DNA from 3 places in the Sutcliffiella sp. NPDC057660 genome. Region 3 is predicted to be linked to each of the others. Evidence: a T-box and tRNA genes for the amino acid it is inferred to sense, from the RefSeq annotation. Region 3 holds a T-box; the other regions hold tRNA genes.
The links. A T-box is a leader RNA that pairs with one kind of tRNA and senses whether it is charged. The one in region 3 lies ahead of argS (arginine--tRNA ligase), so its partner is inferred to be a tRNA-Arg.

Region 1 (3,585 bases), on a different contig from region 3:
GCATCAACCTTATGTAACGTAGTATTTCGTATCGTTTCTGCATAATGGAAAGAAGATCAGGCAACAATTTCTTTTGTACTTCGATAATCTGCTTCATTATAGCTTCCCCTTTAAGGTGCAAATTTTACCTGGTTGGACACAAAATGTCCCGCTATGACATATTGTGTCCCAGTAGCGGTAAAAAAAATCACCCTTGCTACAAGTTGATTGTAACAAAGGTGAAACCCTTATGCAACTAAGGTCTATCGGTTTTTTTCAAGTAAACGCTTTCTTATTTCTTCTTTGTTTATGATACCGTAACCAAGCATTTCTCCATCCAATTCCACCACCGGAATCATGATCTGATATTTTTCCAGCAAGGCATCGTCCTGATAGATATCCACTTCTTCTATTGTAAAATCCATCTCGCTCTGCAGCTCCTGGAGGCGAACTTTTGCCTTCTCGCAAAGCGGGCAGTCCACTTTTGTATAAAATTTCAGGTTCACATCTCTTACACCCTTCTCAATCGTAGCGTTTTCTCATCGAGGAGCTTGGGATGTTCAATAGATCCCTATATTTCGCGACCGTCCTTCTAGAGATAGCTATATGATACTGCTTTTGGAGGAGGTTTGTCAGCTGTTGATCGGACAAAGGCTTCTGTTTATCCTCCGCCTTTACCAGTTCCTCCACAAGCTGCTGCACTTGCTTGGTTGATTTTTCTTCATCATATTGTCCTGTCAGGCTCTGGCTAAAAAAGTATTTCAGTTCAAACAGTCCGTATGGCGTCTGTACATATTTCTCCTTTGTCGCCCTGCTAACCGTCGACTCATGTACGTTAAGGCGTTCTGCAATATCTTTAAGTGTCAGCGGCTTCAAGAAGGATGGCCCGTTCAGGAAAAAGGACAGCTGTGCCGACACAATCTCTTCCATTACTTTAACAAGGGTGTGCTTGCGATGCTCGATGCTCTTGACGATCCATTGACATTGCTGGAGCTTCTCCTGAAGATAAGCATCCACTTCTGTTTGTGAAGAGAAGCTTGATTTGTATTTTTCGTTAATCGCAATCTGCGGCACGATCTCCTCATTCAACGAAACGATGAACTGATGATGGAGCTGCTGTACAATCAAGTCAGGAATGATATACCTTGGCTTTTCCATTGTTTCATATAGATTCCCCGGTCGTGGTTGGAGCTTCACGATTTCATCATGAACCTCCTGAATCTCCTTTAAACTGATTCCATGCTTTTTCGCCAAGGTCTTCCACGCTTTTTCAGCAAAAAGGGTGAAATCTTCCTCCAGGATTCTTTCTGCGAGATGTAAACGCTTTGGTAATCGTCTCAGCTGAAGCAGCAGACATTCCTTTAAATCCCTAGCTCCGATCCCTGCAGGCTCCAGGCTTTGAATGCTTTTAATGGCCTGTTCAACCTGTAGAGTTGAAACCCTTAGCTGCTGTGCAATTGTTTCGGCTTCTTCCTGCAAGTATCCGTTCGCGTCTATATAATCGATCATACGTTTTATGATTTGGAGTTCGTTTGCTGGCAAACAGCTATCTAAGAGTTGATGCTCTACATGGTGATGAAGGGTTTCTCCGTGCCTGCTGAAGTTCTCGATTGAAAAAGCCTGTTTTGCCCCTGTTGTGCTGCGCTGTCTAAGGCGCTGAACGCGTGAAGCGGCAAACTCCCGTGGAGCCTCCAGTTCCTTCAGCTCTAAAAGGGGGTTTTCCAGAGATTGCTCTTGCAGAAAATCAAGCAGCTCATGCGAAGAATACTGCAGCAACGTTATGGCCTGCTTCAACTCCTGCGTCATCGCAAGCTTCAGCGTCTGTTCCTGATACAAACCTACAGATTGCTTCATTCCCATTCTCCCTTCTGTCCTTACCTTCATTTTGTCAGTCTTCAGGTGCAACCGTCCGTTGCCCCACTTGGTTTTCAGTGTTTCAGTCAGAAAACGGACGCTGGCACCTATCATCACTTTTGCCTTCTTGTAAGCGCATACTTATTGTACATGAGAAACCCGATAATTTGTATCGAAAAATGTTGGAAGCCCTGCATCCCCCTATAACTATACGCCCACTTCAAAGCGGCAATGCAGAGAAGCGGGAAATAACATCTTATTGTAATAAAAGAAAGGGGCCTGACCCTCAGCGCTTTAAAGCGCTGAGGGTCAGGCCCCTGTTGTTATGTAAACAAATAGAAAACCCAGTGTGCCGACACTGGGTTGAAAGTTAAATGTTTTTCACGGCGCTTGTCCGCTACATGTAATATCGTAACATAGGTTTTTGCATGAACCCAGCTGTAAGTTTTTCCAGCCGTATGTAAGGTTGGCGCGCTCGGAGGGATTCGAACCCCCGCATGACGCGGTACCGGAAACCACCGCTCTATCCCCTGAGCTACGAGCGCATGAAACTTTTACGTGCTACCGATATTATAGTCTATACTCCTCAAAGTTTCAAGACAATGTTCGTTATAGTCCTATATTAATATTTCCCCCTTTATCCGACACCGTTTCCGGATTCCACTAAAGTGAGGTCCCCTTTAAACCATTTTCAAGTTTAATTCCCTCCCAGAATGGATATCATTATTACATGGAGAAAAATAGGTTTTTTTGCGATGGTTTTTATTTGACCATTATTGACCTTATATGTATGATAAAAGTACATAAAGTTTATGAAATACCTGCTGATTGATTTAGGTTCCCTAAGATTACTGTAACACTTTTTTTGTTGCGGAATTTAATACATAAGAACCTAGCAAAACTCAGGTTATTACCTAATTTAAAGGAGGAAAAGTGAGATGAACTTAATTCCTACAGTTATTGAACAAACAAGCCGTGGAGAGCGTGCATATGACATCTACTCCCGTCTTTTAAAAGACCGCATTATCCTACTTGGAAGTGCAATTGACGACAACGTGGCAAACTCCATTGTTGCTCAGCTACTATTCCTGGCTGCGGAAGATCCAGAAAAGGATATCTCGCTTTATATCAATAGCCCAGGCGGATCCATTACTGCCGGTATGGCAATCTACGACACAATGAACTTCATCAAGCCGAACGTCAGCACGATGTGTGTAGGTATGGCGGCTTCCATGGGAGCATTCCTACTCTCTGCAGGTGCTAAAGGCAAACGCTTTGCGCTACCAAGCTCTGAAGTCATGATCCATCAGCCACTTGGCGGTGCACAAGGCCAGGCAACGGAAATCGAGATCGCTGCAAAACGCATCCTATTCCTACGCGAAAAGCTGAACACGATCCTTTCCGAAAACACAGGCCAGCCGATCGAAGTAATCTCACGCGACACAGACCGTGACAACTTCATGACAGCTGAAAGAGCGCTTGAGTACGGATTGATTGATAAAGTTATTAAAAATAACTAATAGTTAGTTGAAGAACCCTGATTCGAATGGATCGGGGTTCTTTTACGTATTATCACCTTGTATATTTCGGTCGTGATTACTGCAGACTACCAATTACGCCCGGAAATTTCATTTTTCGCCCGATTTATCGGACTTTGCGCCCGAATTTTTATTTTTGCGCCCGAAAACCACTGCCTTTCGCCCGAAGAGAAGCCACTTTCGCCAGCTTCCACTTTTTTCCAGCGTCGGTATC
Region 2 (3,585 bases), on a different contig from region 3:
TTGGGCCGATTCTCGATTTGAATTACATAGAAGATTCAAAAGCACAAGTGGACATGAATGTTGTCATGACAGGATCGTTGGATTTTGTAGAGTTGCAGGGAACTGGAGAGGAAGCCACTTTTTCCAGAAAACAGCTTAATGAGCTATTGGACCTTGCAGAAGAAGGGATGCTTCAGCTGGTAGAATGCCAAAAGCAGGCCCTTGGCACGATTGCTGACAACATTGGAATATCAAAAGAGGAAGTGAAAGGACTATGAGCATGCAGGAGATTATCATCGCGACGAACAATCCCGGAAAAGTTCAGGAGTTTCAAACAATCCTTGAACCAAAAGGAATCGCAGTTAAATCATTGGCAGATTTCCCAGAGATTCCGGAAGTGGAAGAGACAGGGACAACCTTTGAGGAAAATGCCCTACTAAAAGCATCTGCGGTAGCGGAATATCTGGGCAAAACCGTTCTTGCCGATGACTCCGGGTTGGAAGTGGATGCCCTGAACGGTGAACCGGGTGTGTACTCAGCACGGTACGCGGGTACTAATAAAAATGACAGGGAAAATTATCTGAAGGTGTTAGGGAAGCTGGAAAATGTACCTGATGAAAAAAGAACGGCAAGATTCGTATGCGTACTGGCAATCGTGCAGCCTTCAGGAAATAATCATACTGTCCGTGGGACCTGTGAAGGGAAGATTACACATCAGCCTATTGGTGAAAATGGATTCGGCTACGACCCCGTATTCTTTGTAGAAGAAAAAGGGAAAACGATGGCACAGCTCTCCAAAGAGGAAAAAAGTGAAATCAGCCACAGAGGGAATGCTATCAAGCAATTAACCAATAAGTGGGATGATCTATTTCTCACAAAATAGGAGTGAGAGGATGAAAGTATTAGTTGTCAGTGACAATCATGGACAAACAGATGTCCTGCAGCAGCTGAAGGCCCGCCACCAAGATGAGGTGGAGCATTTCATTCATTGTGGGGATTCCGAATTGCCATCGGACAGCTCGGTAATGGAAGGATTTTACGCGGTTAGGGGAAATTGTGATTTCGATAGTGGTTATCCACAGCAATTAATCAAAGAAGTTGAAAGTAATCGCTTCTTTATTGCCCATGGTCACCTTCATCAGGTGAAATCCTCCTTGATGCCGATCAAGTATGCTGCAGAAGAGGAGGAAGCAAATATTGTCTGCTTCGGCCACTCACATATCGCGGGTGCGGAATATACAGGGGGAATCCTCTTTGTGAATCCTGGCAGCATCAGCTTGCCACGTATGACACGTGATAAAACCTATGCTATAATAGAAGAAACAAATCTGGACTTTTTCGTACACTACTATAATGAAAAGGGAGAGAGATTATCCTCTCATACCTTCAACAAGTAGAGAGGGGAGCCCCACTTCTCTCTCTTTTTTCACTTTAAAAGTTATATAAGAAAAGTTTTTGAAAAAGTGTTGACTTTAGAATCCCTATCTCATATAATAAATCTTGTCGCTGATGATAATTAGTAAATATTTCTTGTGACATTAACTTGTCCTAGTAGCTCAGCAGGATAGAGCACGATCGAATATGCTTCCTTGAAATACTACAGCGTACCGATTTTAATACATCCTGATTAGTCTCCCTGAAAATCGGGACGACAACTTGAAAAGTAAGTTCCATTTAATTAAGTCCCAGTAGCTCAGCAGGATAGAGCAACGGCCTTCTAAGCCGTGTGTCGGGGGTTCGAATCCCTCCTGGGACGCCATTTTACCTAAAGCACCATGTACGTTTTTATGAGCACTTATTCTTTGAGTGCTGATAAAATTGTATGTGGTGTTTTTTCGTCTGATGAATAGGCTCTTTTTTTAGATTGTTGCTTTAAGAAAAGGGCATGGCTAAAGATGAGATGTCAACATTAAACACCCTGTTGGTCTCCGTTCCAGGCGTTCGCTTTTCCAGGGCGGCCTCGGGAGCCTCCTCGTCGCCTTGCGCCTGCGGGGTCTCCCTTGACACGCTGCTCCCGCAGGAGTCTCACGCCTTGCACTCCAACCAACAGGGGTGACTTATAGTAAAAATTTTACCTTACTAAAGGAACAAAAATTGCATTTTATCTCAATTTTTCATTTCAATAGCGAATTTAATTTGTTTTAAGACTCTTTCTAATAGCAAATAGTGTTTAACCCGTGAGTTGATTGTAGCGGAGGACACTTGACTCCTGTGGGAGATTAGAGGGCATGGGAGACCCCACAGGCGAAGCCGAGGAGGCTCCCATCCCTCCCCGGCGAATCTTGTGTCCGCAGCGGAAATCAACGGGCTACATTTGATGGGTACAATTTATCTAAATAGCAACAAAGAATGCAAAAACACTAAGAAAAAGAAACCCATCCATCTCGAATGGTATGTACAAGGCATTCCCATTTCACTTGTACTCCCAACTAAACATTGATACACTTGTTTCAAATATTTCCACAAAAAAATAGGATGGAAAAATACATATGACAAACAAACCGAAACAGATAAAGAAGGTTGTAAAGTTTCCGAATCTTAAACAGCGATTATTGGAAAAAGCGATGAACACAATGAAGGAAAAGAAGTTTTCCGAGGCGCTTGCGCTGTTTGAACAAGCAAGAGAAAATGAATATGCCTATGCAGAAGTGGAGCTAGGGATGATTGTCTGTTATATGGAACTTGGACAGCTTGCCGAGGCGAAGAACCGCTGTAAGAAAATGCTGAGGGAAGACATAGGGGATTACTTTCACATCCTCCAGATCTATATTACTATCCTTATTCAGCTGAAAGAGTATGGGGAAGTGAAGAATACGATTGAGGCGATTTTAGAGGAAGATAGAATCCCCGCCCAGTATGCACAGAACTTTTATCAGCTGCTGGAATTTGCGAGAAAAATGCTCCCAGGGCAGGAAGAAGCAAAGGATAAGGAAAAGGAAGCTCCGGTAATATACGATGATTCGCACACTTTTCCCATCGAAAGTCTACATAGCGGCACACTGCAAAAACAGTATGAAATCATTCAACAATTAAAGCAGATGCATATTCGTCCGTATCTTCCTGACATCGAACAATATCTTCAAGATGTAGATAAGCATCCTGTTTTAAAGACATTTCTCCTCCATATGCTGACGGAGCAAGGAGTGGAGAAGGAAGTTCACGTACATAAGCTAGGTCAAACCGCTATCGTCGTACCAAAGGATCTACCCACTGGTGAAGAGGATCCATTTCTAAACAAAGTACTCGGGCTTTTGGATGATACGGTGAACAGTGAGAATCCGGTTTTGTTTGAAAGTTTGAAGGAAATGCTTGTAAGGTTACATACTGCACAGTTTCCTATCCCTTTTCAACCCTCTTCCCCCAAATTATGGGCAGCAGGGTTGCATAGGATAGGCAATGATCTCTATGGGATTCCTCATGACGGAGAGGAGTTTTTTGAGCAATATGGTATTACAGCTGTTGAACTGGAAGGCATCCTTGGCCAAATTAAGAAACTTGAAGATTTTTCATTTTTACATTTATAATGGTATCTGTTGAACTCATTGCAGGTTGTGTTATAATGTAAGGGTTGTAAACTGTATATACCGTATAGGTTTCTTAGATTAT
Region 3 (3,585 bases):
ATGCCGGTGGTGGAAGCGCGCCTTTTTCCTACCTGCCATTTGTAAGCTGTGCCTATTTTGTCACTGTAGGCCTTATGCTATCAGCAAAGATAAAAGTGTACGGAACAATTCTTGGACCAGTCTGGCTCCCAATGGTTTTTGTCATACCTGGAATTGCATTTGGACTACTCGTAAGAGAGATACTCATGCATTACTACACTGAATAATCTAGAGAAGGAGTGAGCATTCTTGCCTTATGCTACTACAAGGGATAATGTCGATATCTACTACCGTCTTATTGGAAGTGGATCCCTCACACTTGTCTTTATTCACCCTCCAGGAATGGGGCACATTACCTTCACCCAACAGCTATCATTGGCTAAGAGATATCGGTTATTGCTACTGGACCTGCGAGGAAATGGAAAAAGCGGCAGCAATCAAAAGAAGATTCACTTCCCATTACTCGCTCAGGACATTTACGATGTTTGCCAGCAGTTGGAACTGAATAGATTGATATTGATAGGCTATTCAAATGGCGCATCCATTGCCATGGAATTTGCCATCACTTACCCAAGTCTTGCAAAGGGGCTCATACTAGTTGGGGCTTTCCCTAAAGTTAATTCCTCCCTATTATTTGGAGAGTTTCTTCTTGGCATTCTTGCGGCAAAGCTTCATGCTGTACCGCTTTTGGCAAAAGTTATCGGAAATGCCCACGCCTACACAAAGGAATTCGGAATGGAACTTGAAACTTACATAAATAAAACAGATGCCAATATTCTTTCTCAGATGTATCAAGAGGGAATGAGGTATGATTGCACAACAAGAATCGCTGATATCAAAGCACCGATTCTGCTTGTTTATGGACAAAGGGATTACTATGTCCACCACTATCAGAATGAATTCAAATCTTTCCACCCCGAGACGCAAGTCATTTATATCGGAAAAGCCAAACACCAGGTTCCCACAAAATTCCCGGACGAATTCAATGCCGTTGTACACTCTTTCATCAGGAAAATTACTATTCCCTAAAAAAGCAAAGACCTCATGCAGTTAGCATATGGTCCATGGATACTTATTTTGTAGGAATAATTATTTTTTGTATTTCAAGAGCCTTTGCTATGTGAATCTTACTTTGAACGCGACTGGTTGCATATGGGAATAAACAATTATGCGCAATTCTCATCCTCGTTAATGTGGTCTGAAGCGTTGCTTGGGCATCCTTCTCACGGCCCAATTGAATATTGGTCATATCCACCATGGCACGAAGGACATTTTCAAGTGCTTTCCTGAGCTGGTCCTGCTGCAGCCCTGCCCCGTCTTTTACCAATAGCCTAACCATTTCATTGGCGTACACATTCATTTTTTCCATACTCTCCACTTTCGTTTTCATCGCACAATCCCCCTTGGCTCATTGTATTTGCAACAAAAACTTACTATACCATTATTTTTTTCTAGACTTCTAAATCATTTTTCGCCGATGCCTTCCCCAATCCCTGCCTCTCGACAAAAGAAGTGAAGAACTTACCTTTTTCGAGTTAACCATCCCTTATTTAAAGATGTACAATATATGCCTCTTTTCGTTTAACGAAGTTTTTTACGATAATACCTCCTTTTTACACATAACCTATTTTCTTACAGTTCATTTTCCTTTATAATGGGATATATCGTTAGAGGGAGTGAACATGATGAAACTTATACAACTTGCAGTAGAAAAAAAGCGCAATCAGATGATGCAGACTGCTAAAAAAACAGGTTTAACCTCTAATGAAACGATAAAATTAAGTCAAGAACTGGATGAAATGATGAACATTCTCATTCCTCCAACAATTGATTTTACAACTGATCAGCGTACAAGGAAAAACAATCTCAAGCGATAATACCTATTGAAACTTTAATAAAAACCTTTATAATTAATTAAAATTCATGTAAAAGCCATTAATGAAAAAGAGAGTAGCTTATCGGCGGGACAATAGCGAGTTAGGGACGGTGGAAGCCTAATGCGATGCGATAAGGGAAGCGCACTTTGGAAATGGATCAGGTTTATCCCCTTTAGCGGATAAAAGAGGCTTTTCATTTTGGGAAAAGCAATAAGAGTGGTACCGCGGGATTACAAAGCTCGTCTCTTCATTAAGTTGAAGGGACGGGCTTTTTTATATTTTCAAAAAGGAGAGTGTTAGTTATGGACATCAAACAGATGATAGCTGAATCCATTCAGCATGCATTTCCGGAACTGTCGATTGAACAGATTGCCAGTAGAATCGAGAAGCCAAAGTACGCACAGCACGGAGATTATGCCTTCCCGGTATTTGACCTTGCCAAATTAAAAAAACAGGCACCACCAGCCATTGCAACGTCCCTTTCCTCCATGATTCATCATCCATGGGTGATGAAAACGGAAGCAGTTGGCCCTTATGTCAATTTCTTTTTGCAGAAAGAAAAGGTCCAGAAGGAAATTGTTTCAACCATTATTGCTTCGGGAAAAGATTTTGGAAACCTTCAAATCGGGAAGGGAGAAAACGTTGTACTCGACCTTTCCTCCCCCAATATCGCCAAGCCATTCTCCATGGGACATCTGCGATCCACGGTTATCGGCAATTCACTGGCAAACATTCTGGAGAAATGTGGCTATCAAACGGTCCGCATCAACTACCTGGGAGATTGGGGTACTCAGTTTGGAAAGCTTATTGCCGCCTATTTAAAATGGGGGTCAGCGGAAGCCGTCCGGAAAAACCCAATACCTGAACTATTAAAATTGTATGTGAAGTTCCATCAAGAAGCCGAAACCGATCCGTCATTGGATGACGAGGGACGGCTATGGTTCAAAAGATTGGAGGACGGAAATGAGGAAGCATTGGCCCTGTGGAATTGGTTTCGCGAGGAGTCTCTCCATGAATTCCAGCGAATCTATGATCTGCTCGGCATCGAATTTGATTCCTTTAACGGGGAAGCTTTTTATAACGATAAAATGGAGGCTATCATCAATCGTTTAAAAGAGTTGAATCTATTAACACTCTCGGAAGGTGCCGAAGTGGTCGAACTGGATGAAAGCCTGTCCTTGCCTCCATGCTTGATCAGAAAATCGGACGGCGCAACACTTTACGCAACCCGGGATCTGGCTGCCGCCTTTTATCGGAAAAAGGAGTATAACTTCGCAAAAGCTCTTTATATCGTCGGCCAGGAGCAGACTGTCCATTTCCAACAAGTAAAATCTGTTGTTCAAAAAATGGGAGAACGCTGGGCAGAGGATATGCACCATATCCCGTTTGGCCTTTTATTGAAGGATGGTAAGAAAATGTCCACCCGGAAAGGAAAAATAATACTCCTGGAAAAAGTGATTCAAGAGGCCATTGAACTTGCAGAAAGCAATATTGCAGCCAAGAATCCTCATCTACCGAACAAGCAGGAGGTTGCAAGACTTGTGGGAGTCGGCGCCATCATCTTTCACGATCTGAAAAATTTCAGATTGAACTCCATTGAATTCTCATTGGCAGATATGCTCAAATTTGAAGGGGAAACCGGCCCTTATGTACAATACACCCATGCCCGGGCATGTTCCATTTTAAGAAAAGCCTCCTGGTCTGCTCCAGGGCATGCTCCATCACAAGG

Region 1: it encodes a tRNA-Arg, which carries the amino acid that the T-box ahead of argS (arginine--tRNA ligase) is inferred to sense. The anticodon was not compared.
Region 2: it encodes a tRNA-Arg, which carries the amino acid that the T-box ahead of argS (arginine--tRNA ligase) is inferred to sense. The anticodon was not compared.

The regions. Positions count from the first base shown of each region.
Region 1 covers NZ_JBHVHV010000001.1:59,757-63,341, forward strand. Annotated here, with positions in the region: gene ACFVAD_RS00295 (sugar-binding transcriptional regulator) at 1-97, opposite strand, end outside; gene ACFVAD_RS00300 (glutaredoxin family protein) at 243-485, opposite strand; gene rpoN (RNA polymerase factor sigma-54) at 502-1,947, opposite strand; tRNA gene ACFVAD_RS00310 (tRNA-Arg) at 2,301-2,378, opposite strand; gene clpP (ATP-dependent Clp endopeptidase proteolytic subunit ClpP) at 2,772-3,353, shown strand.
Region 2 covers NZ_JBHVHV010000010.1:154,191-157,775, reverse strand. Annotated here, with positions in the region: gene rph (ribonuclease PH) at 1-257, shown strand, start outside; gene ACFVAD_RS13315 (XTP/dITP diphosphatase) at 260-862, shown strand; gene ACFVAD_RS13310 (metallophosphoesterase) at 873-1,376, shown strand; tRNA gene ACFVAD_RS13305 (tRNA-Arg) at 1,662-1,738, shown strand; gene ACFVAD_RS13300 (tetratricopeptide repeat protein) at 2,469-3,503, shown strand.
Region 3 covers NZ_JBHVHV010000003.1:94,667-98,251, reverse strand. Annotated here, with positions in the region: gene ACFVAD_RS03765 (hypothetical protein) at 1-206, shown strand, start outside; gene ACFVAD_RS03760 (alpha/beta fold hydrolase) at 229-1,008, shown strand; gene ACFVAD_RS03755 (hypothetical protein) at 1,052-1,369, opposite strand; gene ACFVAD_RS03750 (aspartyl-phosphate phosphatase Spo0E family protein) at 1,662-1,856, shown strand; T-box leader at 1,909-2,106, shown strand; gene argS (arginine--tRNA ligase) at 2,159-3,585, shown strand, end outside.